Regions from separate parts of the Lacticaseibacillus salsurivasis genome, predicted to be linked through region 3. Evidence: predicted binding sites of a transcription regulator. Region 3 holds the regulator's gene; each other region holds the start of a gene.

The links. The regulator HrcA, encoded in region 3, represses chaperone genes, less so after heat shock. The targets are predictions, from matches to a motif close to TTAGCACTCNNNNNNNNNGAGTGCTAA.
Region 1: the regulator HrcA is predicted to act here: its motif matches at 2,588-2,614, upstream of groES (co-chaperone GroES).
Region 2: the regulator HrcA is predicted to act here: its motif matches at 2,100-2,126, upstream of AAA927_RS02575 (Hsp20/alpha crystallin family protein).
Region 4: the regulator HrcA is predicted to act here: its motif matches at 2,222-2,248, upstream of AAA927_RS04665 (ATP-dependent Clp protease ATP-binding subunit).

The regions. Positions count from the first base shown of each region.
Region 1 covers NZ_BTTP01000010.1:62,821-67,034, reverse strand. Annotated here, with positions in the region: gene AAA927_RS08435 (hypothetical protein) at 73-603, opposite strand; gene AAA927_RS08430 (LCP family protein) at 672-1,748, opposite strand; gene AAA927_RS08425 (CPBP family intramembrane glutamic endopeptidase) at 1,846-2,475, opposite strand; gene groES (co-chaperone GroES) at 2,646-2,930, shown strand; gene groL (chaperonin GroEL) at 2,990-4,214, shown strand, end outside.
Region 2 covers NZ_BTTP01000002.1:63,900-68,113, reverse strand. Annotated here, with positions in the region: gene AAA927_RS02585 (hypothetical protein) at 1-934, opposite strand, end outside; gene AAA927_RS02580 (Hsp20/alpha crystallin family protein) at 1,098-1,523, opposite strand; gene AAA927_RS02575 (Hsp20/alpha crystallin family protein) at 1,636-2,022, opposite strand; gene AAA927_RS02570 (iron-sulfur cluster biosynthesis family protein) at 2,191-2,595, opposite strand; gene AAA927_RS02565 (S1C family serine protease) at 3,285-4,214, opposite strand, start outside.
Region 3 covers NZ_BTTP01000008.1:50,293-54,506, reverse strand. Annotated here, with positions in the region: gene dnaK (molecular chaperone DnaK) at 1-768, opposite strand, end outside; gene grpE (nucleotide exchange factor GrpE) at 812-1,378, opposite strand; gene hrcA (heat-inducible transcriptional repressor HrcA) at 1,399-2,442, opposite strand; gene hemW (radical SAM family heme chaperone HemW) at 2,585-3,730, opposite strand; gene ribF (riboflavin biosynthesis protein RibF) at 3,730-4,214, opposite strand, start outside.
Region 4 covers NZ_BTTP01000004.1:33,405-37,618, reverse strand. Annotated here, with positions in the region: gene ptsP (phosphoenolpyruvate--protein phosphotransferase) at 1-934, opposite strand, end outside; gene AAA927_RS04675 (phosphocarrier protein HPr) at 934-1,200, opposite strand; gene ykzS (protein YkzS) at 1,309-1,500, opposite strand; gene AAA927_RS04665 (ATP-dependent Clp protease ATP-binding subunit) at 2,357-4,214, shown strand, end outside.

The sequences.
Region 1 (4,214 bases), on a different contig from region 3:
GGTCGTTTTTGAATCCCGATGCCAACCAAGAGCCATTCCAATCGAGTTCGCCAAGGCTAGGCTGGTGGCCGGTTATCTCACAATAATCGCCCGTGGCTGGAATGATGAGTGCTTAAAAGCGGGAAAGATAAGCCAAGTTTTGACCGTGACGGGGGTGCCAATCGCCAAATTCGCTGGTCGTGGTTCGGCCGGTTGCTCCAAACTGAACACTTTGCCTGTCATATGCGCCTCGGTTAGTTTGACCGTGATCGTTGAGAAATCGTTGCCCGTGACGACGCCATCAAAGCTCGTCAGTGTCAGGGTAAGTATCAGGGTCAGCGCGAGGGTTAATATGACCCCAACGAAACCTGTCGCTTTCGCTAGTCGGGGCCGAAACAAGGTGAGGCTGAGAAAGAACAGCAGCAACGAGCCGGCTAGTGCCACAAAGGCCGCCGTGCCCAGCCTTGGTGCCCATTGAAAAGTCATAATCTGCTCACTTGAGGTGATATCCGGGGTCGGAAAAGGCAAAGGAATGACCGTGAGTAAGGTCAAGCCCAGTAAAACCAGCGAGGTCACTGCTGTGATAATCGATAGCATTTTCCGTTGGGCTTGCAGTCGTGCCATGGTTACTCCTTTTAATCTAGGGGGTCGTGCGTGATGACAAAAAAGCCCGCACACTGGCGGGCTTAGCCTTATAGATCCGGATTATATAGCACGTAGGTTTGCGCCGCGGCATTATCAAAATTGAAATTGGTATTGGCATTGTTTTCGCGGACGTTCTGGTTGGTCAAGGTTTCGGTCTGTAGACCCAGCGCCGTGCGCAGCAGGTCGGAAACCCGCTGCAGTTCGGTGGTCGATGGGATCTGGTAAGACGAAGGCCCAGGGTAAACCCAAGCGTCATGTCCTTGCAGGGTGGTGGAGGTAATCTTCTTGGCCGCACTGCGATAATTCGTGGCCAGCGCCATCATGTCGTTAAAGGACAAGTTGGTGCGCATGTTGCTCGAGACGGTCTTCAGCAGCTTATCGAAGTTCTTCAAGGTGTCGGTGGACAGGGCTTTTTTGACAATGGCCTTGATCACTTGTTGCTGGCGTTCTTGACGGCCGTAGTCACCTTTAGGGTCTTGATGACGCATGCGGGCGTATGCCAAGGCTTCGGCGCCATTCAGGTGCATCTTGCCTTTGGTGAACTTGTAATTGCCGACTTTCGGGTCCGACCAGGAGAACGCGACATTGACGTCAACCCCGCCCACGGCATCAACGATTTTTTCCAAGGCGCCCATATTGACGGTTAAGTAATACTTGATCGGCACGTTGACCAGGCTACTGCTGGTGTTCACCGCCATTTTGGAGCCGCCGATTTCGTAAGCAGCATTGATTTTCTGCATGTTGAACGACTTGGTGCCGATCATCTTCGCTGCGGTATCGCGAGGGATGGAAACCATGGTCGTGGTCTTCTTCTTGGGATTGACGACAGCCACAATCATCGTGTCGGAGCGGCCAGTTTCGCTGCGGCCCAAGGCACCGGTATCCACACCCAGTAGCAAAATCGCAAAGGGCTTCTTGGCCTTAATGGTCGCTGCCACTTGACTTTGGTCGCCATCTTCGGTGCCGATGCCATGGTAAGTGGAATCAACGGCATACTTGGCTTGGGAATAGAGCCGCAGTCCATAAGCCCCAACGCCCACTAACAGCGTAGTGATGACAAGCAACAAGATTTTGAGTAAGGGCCGACGGGGGCGATTGCTCCGGCGGTTAACGCGACTATCCATAAGGGTCCTCGGCTTTCGTTTTTTTCTATTGTAGAAATATTTTGATGAAACGCACTAATTTGCTCGTGAATTTAAAGCAGGCTTAATGATTGCAGGGTTAATGGACGAACGCGTACCCTAGGGTCAAGGTCAGCATGCCGATATGGGCAATCAGCGGAGTTTCGACGCTGCCGGTTTGGCGATACAAGTAGGCATAGGCGATGCCGACCAATGTGGCGGTGAGCCAATGCGCCGGGTCGGTGGCTAAGGCAAACAGTAGGCCAGACAGCAGTGCGGCGCCGAATGTGCCGATGACGCCGGCCAAATTGCCAAAAATCACGCGGCGAAAGGCCAATTCTTCCAGCAGTGGCCAAATGACAATCAGCACCAACGCATAAAGCGGCAAGGTGTGCAGCGTGGTGGTGGCCTGAGCTAACGTCGGCGCGGCGGTGTGAAACAGCAAGTTCTCCAGCCAAGTGCCGAACAGTTGAATCACCAGCACAACGGCAATGCCCGTCACCCCCCAGACGACGCGACTTTGGGCGCTGGCCACACCTGGGGTTTCAATGGCATTAGCAACCACCAGCTGCCGGTCGCAGCGCCAAGCCCAAATCGCCGCCACGAGGCCGAGGCCGATAATCAGCCACAGCCCAGCTTGGCCTGGCAGAAAGGCGAGGGCTAACTGCGATAACACTAGCAGCCCCACGTAGAGGCCGAGGATTTGTGCAGCATGTTTTTTCAGTGACAAGAAAGGTGCCTCCTTCAATGATGCTGTGTGAGCCGTTCTTTTCACCAAGTATAACAGAGTGGGGTAAAAGGGTTGCATTCGCAACCGAAACTGGTTATAGTATCTATTGTAGTTAGCACTTAAGACATAAGAGTGCTAAAACAAACTTAAACATGTATGGAGGGATCGCTTTGTTAAAACCATTAGGAGATCGCGTGATCGTCAAAGTCGTTGAAGACGAGGAAGAAACCGTTGGCGGTATCGTCCTGGCCAACAACGCTAAGCAAAAGCCACAACAAGGTAAGATTGTGGCCGTTGGCGAAGGCGGCGTTACACCAGAAGGCAAGCGGCTGCCACTGAGCGTCAAGGAAGGCGACACGATCCTGTACGATAAGTATGCCGGCTCCGAAGTGAAGTACGAAGGTGACGATTACTTGGTCCTGCACGAAAAGGACATCATGGCCATCGTTGAGTAAGCAAGAACCTTTGCTCCTGCTAGTCATTAACTAAACTATATATGAGGTGAAAGACACAAATGGCAAAAGAAATTAAGTTTGGTGAAGATGCCCGCCGCTCCATGCTGGAAGGCGTCGACAAGTTAGCAAATACCGTTAAAACCACTCTTGGGCCTAAAGGTCGCAACGTGGTTTTGGACAAGTCTTACGGTGCTCCAGAAATCACTAACGATGGTGTGACCATCGCCAAGAGCATCGAATTAGAAGACCACTACGAAAACATGGGTGCCAAGTTGGTCGCCGAAGTCGCAACCAAGACCAACGACATCGCCGGTGATGGGACTACCACCGCGACGGTTTTGGCCCAAGCCATCATTCGTGAAGGTCTGAAGAACGTGACCGCCGGTGCTAACCCCGTTGGCATCCGCAAAGGAATCGAAGAAGCAACGAAGACTGCGGTTGATGAATTGCACAAGATTTCCCACAAGGTCAACGGCAAGAAGGAAATCGCGCAGGTTGCTTCCGTTTCTTCTTCCAGTCCAGAAGTCGGCGATTTGATTGCTGACGCGATGGAAAAAGTCGGTCACGACGGCGTTATCACCCTTGAAGAAGGCAAAGGGATTCAAACTGAGCTTTCCGTTGTTGAAGGGATGCAGTTCGATCGCGGCTACCTGTCCCAGTACATGGTGACTGATAACGACAAGATGGAAGCTGACCTCGACAATCCTTACATCTTGATCACTGACAAGAAGATCTCCAACATCCAAGACATCCTGCCTTTGCTGCAAGAAATCGTGCAACAAGGTAAGGCCCTCCTGATTATTGCTGACGACGTTGATGGTGAAGCTTTGCCAACCTTGGTCCTCAACAAGATTCGTGGGACCTTCAATGTCGTTGCCGTTAAGGCCCCTGGCTTCGGCGACCGCCGCAAGGCTCAGCTGGAAGACATCGCTGCCTTGACTGGCGCCACTGTCATCACTGGCGACTTGGGTCTGGACCTGAAGGACACCAAGATCGACCAGCTTGGCCAAGCCGGCAAGGTGACGGTAACCAAGGACAACACCACGATTGTTGAAGGCGCTGGCGACAAGGATGCCATTGCTGAACGCGTAGCCACCATCCGCAAGCAAATCGACGAAACCACCTCTGACTTTGACAAGGAAAAGCTGCAGGAACGTTTGGCTAAGTTGGCCGGCGGTGTTGCTGTGATCCGCGTTGGGGCTGCTACGGAAACCGAACTGAAGGAACGCAAGTATCGCATTGAAGATGCCTTGAACGCTACCCGCGCTGCGGTTGACGAAGGCT
Region 2 (4,214 bases), on a different contig from region 3:
ACATCGACACCCGGTCGTGCAAGACGTGGAACTGGGCGTTGTTCGGGAAAATCCCGATGCACGCCAGGTCCACCGCCGCCAGCGTCAGCAGGCCCCGCAGGACATTCAGGCGCATGTTATGCGGATACTGCTCGGCCAAGCACACAAACAGGTAATCCACTAGGGTGATCATCACCAAAGCCGTCATCACCAACGTCAGATTGAATTGCCAGGCGTTGCGCGCCAACTGGGTCCCCAAAAAGCTCAGGTTATACTGCCACCAACGGCGACTACCATTAGACGCCATCGCAATCACGGCGCCGGAAATCACCACCACCGTCAGCAAAGTGGACAAGGTCGTGGCATTGAGCCGCAGCGCCATTTGCACCATAAAAATATTCGCTAACGACAAAAATACTAACAGCAGTACCAGCGCCGTGAACAGGTCGAAACTCGCGCCAGGGAACAAAGCCCCCAGCACCCAGGAACCCCCTAGCAGCAGCATGCCCAAAATCACCACAAAGGCGATCATGATCACGGGAAAATTCCGCCAGTACACCCGTTTGGAGAAGCGATTGTCTGGGTCATTGCGGGACTGAATGAAAAACCCAGCAAACAGCAAGGTCCCGCTAACCAGCCCCAACCCAATGGTAAAACTGGCCACCGACACATCCCCATCCAGCGGTATCATGTGCAGCCCTTGACTCAGCCAATAAATGAACGCCCCCAGCGCCGCAACGCCTGCCACCGCCAGCGGCCAAATAAAGCTCAGCCGCCCAGACCGCAGGCGCTCCACTCGCTCTGGTTGCATGATGATGCGATCATTTTTAATTAACAGTTGCATTGGGGTATCTGGTTTCACCCGCAACTGTGCATATACCCCTTCTGGCACGGTGACGGTCAAGCGCTCGGTCGCCGGTTGCGGCGGGATTTTTGCTTGCTCCGTTTCTTTCATGATGATTTTCACTCCTATATTTGATCTCTTTGCCTATAATACCGTAACCAGCCAGCAAAATTCGCCTTTCACGCAAAAAAGCCCCGCCTCAGACTGGGCAATCTGAAGCAGGACTCATTTTTTGGGAGGAGGAAATGGGTATCGATGATGAGAATAGTGGGGTCTATTCAATCTCGATGTGATGAGGATCTTGTTGCTGTTCGGTCAGCTTCGGCAAGGTAATGGTCAACACGCCGTTGTCGTAAGCCGCCTTGATGTTGTCTTCGTCAACGTTGGGCAACCGATAGCTACGGCTCATCGCGCCATAGCCACGTTCACTCATCAAGATGTTGCCTTTATCATCACTGTGATCGTTGAAGTCTTCCTTCTTCACACTGATGTTCAGCACGTTATCTTGGTAGTTGATGTGAATGTCGTCCTTCTTGATGCCAGGTACATCCACCTTAGCGACGTAATTCTTGTCGGTTTCTTTGATGTCCGTCTTCAACACCTTCGTATCAGGCATCATGCGGTCAAAGAACCGTGGAGCAAAGTGATCGAAAAAGGGATCATCCAACCAGTCATTCCGCGTCAACAAGTCATTTGCCATAACCAAAACTTCCTTTCTAAAATCTGAGCTAGTCGCGCTGATTGTTCTGCGCGTACTTCTTTGGAACAATTCAAGGCTAACAGGTCGCCATTTTGACATTCAAATAAAATGCTTAAGCAATTGGAATCTGATGGTCCGCTGCGGCCTGAGTCAACTTCGGCAGCGTGATGGTCAAAACCCCAGCCGTTAAATCGGCGGTAATGGCGTTAGCGGCCACGTTCGGCAACCGAAATGCCCGCTTCGTCGCCGCTTGAGGCCGCTCTTGAACCAAGTAATTGTGGTTATCAGCCGGGTCCGGCCGTTGTACCGATACCGTCAGTTGTTGATTTTGATAATTTAAATCAATTTGATCTTTAGTGGCCCCAGGAACATTCAGCCGCGCAATATAAGCATCGGCGGTTTCTTCAATATCCGTTGGTAGGTCACTGGTTGGGACCGCGTCCAGCCAATCAGAGAATGGATCAGCCAACCAGCGATCGCGCATAAGTTCATTTGCCATCATTGATGACTTCCTTTCATATCCAGCTCAACAAGGTTTCGTTCGTTCCTTGTTTACATAATGTATTATCGGTCGTTTTAGCACTCTTGTCAATAGAGTGCTAAAAATAAACTAAAAAAAACTGCTGCCCCGGTTGTGTTCCGGTGCAGCAGTGCTTTTAAGCGTCTGTTAGCAGATTTTGCCACCCAAGGCTTTCATTTCTTCACGCCGAGCTTGTTCTTCATCGCTGAGCGGCTGCGCCCGGTCTAAGGTCACCGCGCCGTCCAAAACGCCACTATCATCGCGCAGGTTCAGGGCCCCGTTGCGATAATCCAGGGTGAGGCCATGGCCCAGGTACATCGGCTCCAGACTACCAGTCGTGATGGTCAGATCGGCATCATTGGCCAAGGCGTCAGCATAGTCGTCATCGGCCACTTCACTGATCACCAGCTGGAACTTGTTGCCAATGGCACAGGTGCCGCCGAGCTTCGAGTACTTGCTACTACCGTCATCTAAGGCGAGGAACAGGTGCTCACTAGGTAAGACCTTCCCTGCTAAGTACGTCTTTGCTTCTGGCTTGATTGAGATTTCCATTTTGACTCACCCTTTCGTGGTTTTTAGGTTGTGCACAACCTTTCCAGCTCCTATATTACGGAGTTGCGGAGATAAAGTCAAGATTAACTTACTTTACGATAGTCAGTAAGGTGATCATACACACCCAAACACACGCTATCCCCAACAGTTATCCACACAGTTAAAAACTTGACCGCTAGTGATTGTGTTCACCTTCGTTTTTGACACCAGATTTCGTGTCGCGAAAAATCAAGTCAATTATTTTTGATTTCGAGTTATCCACACTAGCCAATAATTCAATTTCACGAACTACCCTGTCCAAAACCCTGTTCCAATAGGCCGTACAGGTGTTTGGTGAGCAAGAAAATTTTCTTATCCACAGGCCATCCACACCCTGTGCAAAAAACTATCCACGACGTACAATCCAAGTTATGAACACTATCCACAGACTTATCCACAGGCTAAGGGGTCAGTTGTCCCCACTCACAATTCACACTTGACAAAGTAATCCTGAACATTTCGGCGTGGCCACTGTCCAACATCTGGAATTTGACAGTAAAAAGCTCGCCGCATCATCGAATGCAACGGACTTTCCGAATGAGGGTAGCAGCATGGTGAATTCTACGTGGATTATTCAGAACCAACTGCTGGCAATGACAACAAAAAACGGAATGACCTTCACCGGATCATTCCGTTCCCATTATTGATCATTAATTTGAACTCGACGTGTCCAGCTGATCCGTGGTTTGACTCAACTTCACACTGACGGTCTTCTTCTCGCTACCGCGATAGTAGGTCAACTTGATGGTGTCCCCGACTGCGTGCTTGTAAAGCGCGGTGTGCAACGTCGCCACACTGGAGACGCTGGTGCCGTCAACGGCGACAATCACGTCGTAGCGCTTAAGCCCTGCTTGCTTGGCCACACTGGTGGAAGTAAAGCCTGCCACGACGATCCCTGAGGTGACACTTGATGGCACCTTCAACAAAGAGCTTTGCTGCGAGGCGGAAACCGAGGACAGATCCCGGGCTTCAATCCCTAAGGCTGGACGGACGACTTTCCCTTTTTCTACCAACTGGTTGATGATAGAAACGACTTCGTTACTTGGAATGGCAAAGCCCATCCCTTCAATCGTCGCTTCTGAGTTGCTGGTGCCGGACAGCTTCATCGAGTTAATCCCAATGACCTGCCCGGACAAGTTGATCAGCGGCCCACCAGAGTTCCCGGAGTTGATGGCGGCATCGGTTTGGATAACCGTTGCTTGGCCAGTGGTTTGGCCGGTGGTTTCATCGGTCACATCCACAGTCCGGCTGGTGGCGGAAATAATCCCTTGGGTCACTGAGGTTGCGTATTGCGAGCCCAGCGGCGACCCAATCGCCAGGACGGTTTGGCCAGCAGCAATCGAGCTGGAGTCACCGAAACTGGCGACTGTGGTGACCTTGCTGGCATCAATGGACAGGACCGCCAAGTCGGAAGTCGAATCCGTCCCGACTAATTTCGCGGTTACCTTGGTGCCATCAGACAAAATGACTTCCAGCGCATCGGAACCAGAGACCACGTGATTGTTCGTCACGATGTAGGCTTTACCGTCTTTCTTTTGGTAAATGACCCCGGAACCTTCACTGGCTTCTTCTAACTTACC
Region 3 (4,214 bases):
AAATGGCAAGGAAATCTGAGTCTGGGAAACGCCAGACAGGTCCTTCTTCGCCTTTTCAGCGGCATCCTTCAGGCGCTGCATGGCCATCTTGTCTTGGCTCAGGTCGATGTTGTTGTCCTTCTTGAATTCAGCAACCAACCAGTCGATGATCTTGTTATCAAAATCATCACCGCCCAGGTGCGTATCGCCGTTCGTGGACAGCACTTCGAACACGCCGTCGCCTAACTGAAGGATGGAGACATCAAACGTCCCACCACCAAGGTCGTAAACCAGGACTTTTTCATCCTTGTCGCCTTTGTCCAAACCATAGGCCAAAGCAGAGGCGGTTGGTTCGTTAACAATCCGGGAAACGTTCAGGCCGGCAATCTTACCAGCATCCTTGGTCGCCTGCCGCTGTGAATCGTTAAAGTAAGCAGGCACCGTGATGACCGCATCTGTCACTTCTTCGCCCAGGTAGTCTTCAGAGAACTTCTTCATGTATTGCAAGATCATCGCAGAGATTTCTTGCGGGGTGTATTCCTTATCGCCGACCTTCACTTTGTAGCCGGCTTCCCCCATGTGACGCTTGATGGAGGTAATGGTATCTGGGTTGGTGATGGCTTGACGCTTAGCGACTTCACCGACTTGGATTTCGCCGTCTTTAAACGCGACAACAGATGGCGTGGTGCGGTTGCCTTCTGGGTTGGTGATAATCTTTGGTTGGCCGCCTTCAAGCACCGCAACCGCAGAGTTGGTGGTCCCTAAGTCAATGCCGATAACTTTACTCATAGTTAAATCCCCTTCTTAATTCAGTTTTTAAAAATTGAGTTGACTAATTTGCGACAACAACCATCGCTGGCCGCAGCACGCGATCCTTCAGCATGTAACCACGCTGCAGGACCTGCACCACAGTGTCTTTGGGATGGTCATCATCCGCCGGCACAGTTTGCACCGCTTGATGCAAGGTCGGGTCAAAATGGCCCTTGGTGTCGATTTCGGTGACGCCATTTTCTTTCAGCGCCGCCTCAAGATGATTGTAAACCATTTCGACCCCTTGCTTCAAAGACACCGCGCTGTCCTCTTTCACGTCGGCCGTTAAGGCGCGCTCCAGATTATCCAGCACCGGCAGCACCGCCTTGGCGAGCTTTTGCCCGTCATACTTAGCGGCGGCCTCGCGCTCTTTGTTGAAGCGCTTGTTCATGTTGTTGATTTCTGCCGCGGCCCGCAGGTATTTGTCTTCGAGCTCATCGCGCTCTTTTTGCAGTGCCTTCACATCGACTTTTTCGTCTTTGATTTCAGCATCCAAATCGGCGGTCATTTCCGCGGCGATTTCTTCTTTCAACGATGGCTGTTTGGCCGGCTCAGCTTTTGGCTGCTCGGCCTTCTTCTTCTCAGTCATGTCGTGCCTCCCTTACCGTTTTACTGATCAAAATGCGAGTAATAATCGGTCAAGCGTTTTGCCAGCTCCTCACGGAAGGCATCCAGTAGTCCGATCATCTTAGAATATGGCATTTGGGTCGGGCCAATCAAGGCAATCATCCCGGTCCCATGCTCGCCGACAGAGTAGTTCGCCGTCAGCAGGCTTAAGTTTGCCAGCACATCTGGCGTCAGCTCTGAACCCAGCTTGACCTTGATGTGCGAGTCATGGAGCGGCCCCAGCAAGGCATTGACGTTGCCCTGCTCGGAATCCATCATGGCCAGCAGGTGCTTGAGCTGATCCACGTCGTTATCGCCTAGGTAATCCATCAAATTCAACCGGCCGCCGACGTAAAAGCGTTCAGCCGCGGCTTTTTTGAGGACGTTCCCGAAGATATCCAGGAAGCCATCAGGCGAGGTCATGTACTTGAACAGTACCGCGGGCACCTCAGTTTGCAGCTTCTGGGCCACTTCACCGAGACTCAAGCCGACCAATTCGTCATTGATGATACGAATGGCCTTCTCGACACCATCGGAATCAACTTCCGGCGGCAAGGTGAACAACTGGCTTTCAACACTGCCGTTGGAAGTGACCAGAATCGCCATCACCTGATGATTGCCCAATGGCACCATCCGAAACCCGGTTAACTTGAGGTTGGTGACCTCAGGCCCAAGGGTGATCGCCGTGTAGCTAGTCAAGTTAGACAAAATCCGCGCACTTTGCGCCACGATTTCGTCGATTTTGTAAAAATGACCGCCGAAACCTTGTTGAATCGCCGCAATCTCATTGGCCGAAACCGCCGTCGGTTCAACTAGGTTATCCAAGTAGAAGCGATAACCCTTGGTCGATGGGACCCGGCCAGAGCTGCTATGCGTTTTTTTGATCAGGCCTTGCTCTTCGAGTGCCGCCATATCATTTCGTATTGTCGCTGAACTGACGTGAATCGGCAGTTCAGCCATCAGCGTCTTGGAGCCGACCGGTTGGCCACTTTCAGTGAATGACCGAATGATCTCCTTCAAGACGAGCAGTTGGCGTTTCGTCAACATAATCCCACCTCTTTTAGCACTGATACTGTTTGAGTGCTAAGTACACTACATAATATAGCAACCACGCTTAGCAAAGTCAACCTCTGCCTGCTAATTCCTTGCCGTTAAGCCAAAAATCGGCCCCAAGACGGAGGCCGATTCATCATACCAACTGATCATCCAGCAGAAACTGCTGAAAGACTTCATTGCCTAAAAACTGGCCCTTGTTAGTGAGCCGAATGCGCTGGTCATCCACTTCTAGGAGCTGCTGAGCAACCAGCTGATCCAATAGCTCGCCATACACCGCCTCCACGCTCATATGGTAGCGGTCGGCAAAGCGCTGGCGCGACACGCCTTCGCGGGTGCGGAGGCCGAGGAACATTTCTTCCTCAACTTGCTCTTCCAGTGGGACCAAGTGATGTTCAATCACCGGCACCTTGTGGTCATGCAGCGGCGCCAGATATTGCTGAATGGGACCAAAGTTGTGGTACCGATCGCGGCCCACATAGCCGAACGCGCCTGCTCCGAACCCGAAGTAATGGTCATTGCGCCAGTACAGCAGATTATGCTGACACTGGTAGCCTGGTTTGGCAAAGTTCGAAATCTCATATTGGGCCAAGCCGTGCGTGGCCATCAAATCAATGGCATCTTGATACATATCTGCTTCAGTATCTTGGTTAGGCAGCTGCAGTCGTCCTTTGCGCATCAAGTTGTAGAAAATCGTTTTGCGCTCCAAAATGAGCGAGTACGTCGAGTAATGCGGCAGCTCCAAATCTAGAGCCTGATGCAAACTCGCGAGAAAGTCTTCGCGGGTTTGCTGCGGCAGGCGGAAAATCAGATCGATGGAGAGATTTTCAAAGCCAACTTTGTGGGCGTTGGCAATGGCCTGGTAGACATCCGCAGCGCGGTGAGTGCGGCCAATGCGCTTAAGAATGTCATCATTGAAGGATTGCACCCCAATCGATAGCCGATTGACGCCATTGTCGTGCAGCACCTGCAACTTTTCCGTCGTCAATAAGTCATTGGGATTGGCCTCAAAGGTAAACTCGCCATCGTCAAAGTGTAGCGCCTCGCGAATCCCGGTAATTAACCGCTCCAATTGCGCTGGCGTCAGTGTCGTCGGGGTCCCACCGCCGACATAGACGGTTTCAATGCGTTCATCGCGGTGACTGGCCATCACCAGATTCATTTCCCGAATCAGCATGTCGACATAGTCATCGACCGGCTGGCCTTCAATGAAGACCTTATTGAAGTCGCAGTAGTAACAAATATGCGAACAAAAAGGAATATGGATATAAGCGCCTGCCATTATGCCTGCTCCTTCAGCGTGCTGCGCGCGTGCTGTTCGTCTTGGGCCAGCTGATCAATCAACCCTTGCGCGCCATCAAACTTCACTTCACCGCGCAAGTAGCGCCACCATTCGACCACCACCGGCTCACCGTAAATATCTTGGTTGAAATCAAACAAGTTGATTTCCAGCGTGATGGGCCGATCGGCGCCAAACGTGACATTACGCCCGACTGATGCCATGCCGCCGTACCACTGCCCCTTCACCTGTAGCCGCACCACGTAAATGCCAATGCCTGGCAAGCGCTCGGCGGCCGGGGTGTCAATGTTAGCCGTGGGATAACCCAACGTGCGCCCGCGCGCCTCGCCATGGATGACCTTGCCAGTCGTTTGGTAGCGATAACCCAGCAAATGATTGGCTAGGGTGATGTCGCCGGTATCCAAGGCCTGGCGAATGCGAGTGGAAGAAATCTTCTGGCCATCGTCACTATCTTGAGGGACCACGA
Region 4 (4,214 bases), on a different contig from region 3:
CGCTAGGCAGCTCAGAAGAATCCATGTACAAGAACTCAGTCCGGTACAAACCGATGGCTTCAGCCCCATTAGCCAGCACGCCATCCAAATCCTTAGGCGTCCCGATGTTGGCCCCAAGTTCAAAGTGCTTACCATCAGCAGTGATGGTCTTAGCTGTCTTCAGCTGAGCCCATTCTGCCTTCTGGGCGGCATAATCCTTAGCGGCTTTTTCGGAAGCAGCGATTTGATCGGCGCTTGGGTCGATGGTGACTTCACCAGTCAAGCCATTAACGGTCAAGGTTTGGCCGTTGGTGACATCCTTGGTCACTTCGTCTGTCCCAACGACAGCTGGAATTTCCAAAGAACGAGCCATGATCGCGCTGTGCGCAGTCCGGCCACCAATATCGGTTACGAACGCCTTGACGAATTTCTTATTCAGCTGAGCGGTATCAGATGGGGTCAAATCATGGGCAACCACAATGACTTCTGAATCAATCAGCGCTGGGTTCGGCAACGAACGACCAAGCAAATGTGCCAACACACGCGTGGACACGTCGCGGATATCCGCTGCGCGTTCTTGCATGTATGGGTTGTCGGTCATAGCCTCGAAGGTCGTGATAAAACCGTCGGAAACGGACTTCAACGCTGATTCAGCGTTAACGCTGTCGTCTTTGATCTGAGTTTCAATGGCCCCGGTGAACTCTGGGTCAGCCAAAATCATCATGTGGGCATCGAAGACTTGCGCCTCTTCTTCCCCTAATGACTCAGCCGCTTTAGCCCGGATGGTCTCCAGTTCCGAATTACTTTGATCGAGGGCGGTGTGCAACCGGTCGATTTCCTTTTGTGCATCATCAATCGTGGACTTTGAAAATGACAAATCGGGTTGCACTAAGAGGTATGCCTTCGCCGTAGCGACGCCATCACTTGCCGCGATCCCTTTAAGTTCTTTTGTCATTAGTTGGACAGGCCTTCCTTTTTCATCGTCTCTTCGATTGCAGCGATGGCTTCTTTTTCATCAGCGCCTTCTGCGGAAATCGTAACGTCGGCACCCTGGCCAACACCCAGGCTCATAACGCCCATGATGGACTTCAAGTTAACGCTCTTGCCCTTGTATTCAAGGTTGATATCTGAGTTGAACTTGCTTGCAGCCTGAACCAGCAAGGTGGCTGGACGGGCGTGGATCCCTGTTTCTGCTACAACATTAAATTCGCGTTTTTCCATGACTAATCTGCTCCTTCGTATTTAAACTTTTGCCGAATAGAATGAGGCATTCTATTTCTTGTAAACCTTACCATTATTCCGTTTTCACGGCAAGTGGTGGCTGTGGTTTTATTCATCCGTTGCGGATTGGTAGTGATAAATAATGATGCCCTCACGCTTAGCTGAGCCAACGATTTCTTTGCGCGCTGGGTAATTGGTCCAGGCGCTACGAAAAGCCAGGAACGTTTCTGGCGTGATCTCGATCTCATCAAGCTTGCCAGCCCGTAAATCGTCCATCATTTGCACGTAATCAGGTGCCATTCGCTTGCCCCCTCTCCGGAGACTATTTTAGACTAGAGGGGGCAGGATGACTAGTCATTCAACCTGCAAAAATGTTGAAGGGCCGCGGGTGCGGTCGAGGCAGCGCCGGGTTGGGTGGTCCGGCTGCGGGGTCGGCTGGAGCCAAACAGCGGTCTCCAGCCTCAACGGGGAGCCGACCATCGCTTCGCTCCGCGTCGTCTCCCCGTTGCCCCCAGTTAGCCCAGGAGCTGCCTGCTCCGCAGTCACCTCGTGGGCTAACTGTTTCGCGGCTGGACCACCCATCCATCTGCCGCCACGACCACAACCGCTAGCAAACGGTAACGACTACGCTTTTGGTTCTCCATGGCTCTATAGATTCCTCCCTATCATTTATATTCGTCAGATGTCGATTGTCGCAAGATAGGATGCGGCCCAGCACAGTCAGCATGTAACTTCTACTGTTCGCGAGCGGGTGGCGCTGGTGGTGGGCGGAGCTTGGTGAGGGTCTGGCAGTGAATCGATTAGCGACAGAAAGACCGGCGCGCTTTTTGCGCTGGGCTTTCCAGAGCTAATCGCGGCAGTTTTGAAGACGCACCGGAGCGAAGCGACTGCGGCTTCAAAACTAGGTCCGAGACCGCACTATGGCTCGGACCGGCCGCACTGCCAGCACCCCCGCCAAGCGGAGCCCACCGCCGGCGCCACCCGCGTCAGCCACCCTCCTCCGAACAAAAAGTAAGAAAGATTAGCACTCTATGGTCGAGAGTGCTTGCATTTTGGTTTGAAGGGTGTAAACTAAAGCCAAGGTCAAAGAAGGTCAAAATTCTTGACCACTCTGCAAAGCGGCAGAGGAAGCGAAGAAGAAAGGTTGTGAACAACGGTGCTCTGTGAAAACTGCCATCAAAACCCGGCCACCATTCACCTGTATACCAGCGTCAATGGTCAGCGCCAGGAAATCAACCTATGCCAAAACTGCTATCAGCAGCTTAAACAACAAGCAGGAGGCAATATGAACCCAACGAATGCAAGTAACGATCCGTTCGGCTTCAACAGCCTTGATGACATCTTCCGCGCCATGGCTAATGGCGCCCAAGGCCAGCCAGACCAAACCCCACCCACCCAAAGCGGGCGCGGCGGCAATGGTAATGGCAACGGCCGCGGGGGCAATGGTCGCGGCGGCCAAGGCGGCAACTCCGTCTTAGGTCAATTCGGCGTGAACCTCACGGCGAAAGCGAAGAATGGCGAAATCGATCCGGTCATCGGCCGTGATGGTGAAATCGCCCGGGTTATCGAGATTTTGAACCGCCGCACGAAGAATAACCCCGTGCTTATCGGGGAAGCTGGGGTGGGTAAAACCGCCGTGGTTGAAGGACTCGCCCTGAAGATTGCCAACGGTGAAGTCCCAACCAAACTACAAGACCGCCAAGTCGTCCAACTCGACGTGGTCTCCCTGGTGCAAGGCACCGGGATCCGCGGTCAGTTCGAGCAGCGGATGCAACAGCTGATTGATGAACTGAAAAAGAACCCGAATATCATCTTATTTATCGACGAAATTCACGAAATTGTTGGCGCTGGTAACGCTGAAGGCGGCATGGACGCCGGCAACGTGCTCAAGCCTGCCCTCGCCCGCGGCGAACTGCAGCTGGTGGGTGCAACGACTTCCAATGAATATCGCCAAATCGAAAAAGACTCTGCCCTCGCCCGGCGGCTGCAGCCGGTCACCGTGGAAGAACCGAGTCCTGAAGAGACCATTGAAATTCTCAAAGGCATCCAGCCGCGCTACGAAGCGTATCACCATGTGAAATACACCGATGATGCCATTGAAGCCGCAGTGAACTTGTCCAATCGCTACATCCAGGATCGCTATTTGCCGGACAAGGCCATCGACCTGCTCGATGAAGCCGGCTCCCGCAAGAATTTGACCATCACGGTGGCTGATCCCAAAGCCATTCAGGCCAAAATCGACGAAGCCGAAAAGCAAAAGCAAGACGCCTTGAAGCAGGAAGACTACGAAAAGGCCGCTTTCTACCGCGATCAAGTGTCTAAGCTGGAGAAAATGCAACAAACAGACACCAAGCAAGCCGCCAGCGATACCCCTTCCGTCACCGAGAAAGACATGGAACAAATCGTTGAACAGATGACGAATATCCCAGTCGGCGAGCTCAAGGAGCAAGAACAGCAGCAGCTGAAGAATTTGGTGCCAGATCTGGAAAGCCACGTCATTGGTCAAAACCAGGCCGTGGAAAAAGTGGCTCGCGCCATTCGCCGCAACCGGATTGGCTTCAACAAGACCGGTCGGCCGATTGGTTCCTTCCTGTTCGTTGGCCCAACTGGCGTGGGTAAAACCGAGCTGGCCAAGCAGCTGGCCAAAGAACTATTTGGTTCCGAGAACGCGATGATCCGGTTTGACATGTCGGAGTACATGGAAAAATTCAGCGTGTCTAAGCTCATCGGTTCGCCTCCTGGCTATGTCGGCTATGAAGAAGCCGGCCAGCTGACCGAGCAAGTGCGGCGCAATCCGTACAGTTTGATCTTGCTGGATGAAATCGAAAAGGCCCACCCTGATGTGATGAACATGTTCTTGCAGATTCTGGACGACGGCCGCCTGACGGATAGCCAAGGCCGCACGGTTTCCTTCAAAGACACCATCATCATCATGACTTCCAACGCCGGCTCCACCGACGCCGAAGCCAATGTCGGGTTTGGTGCTTCGATTAACGGTACTTCCAAGTCCGTGC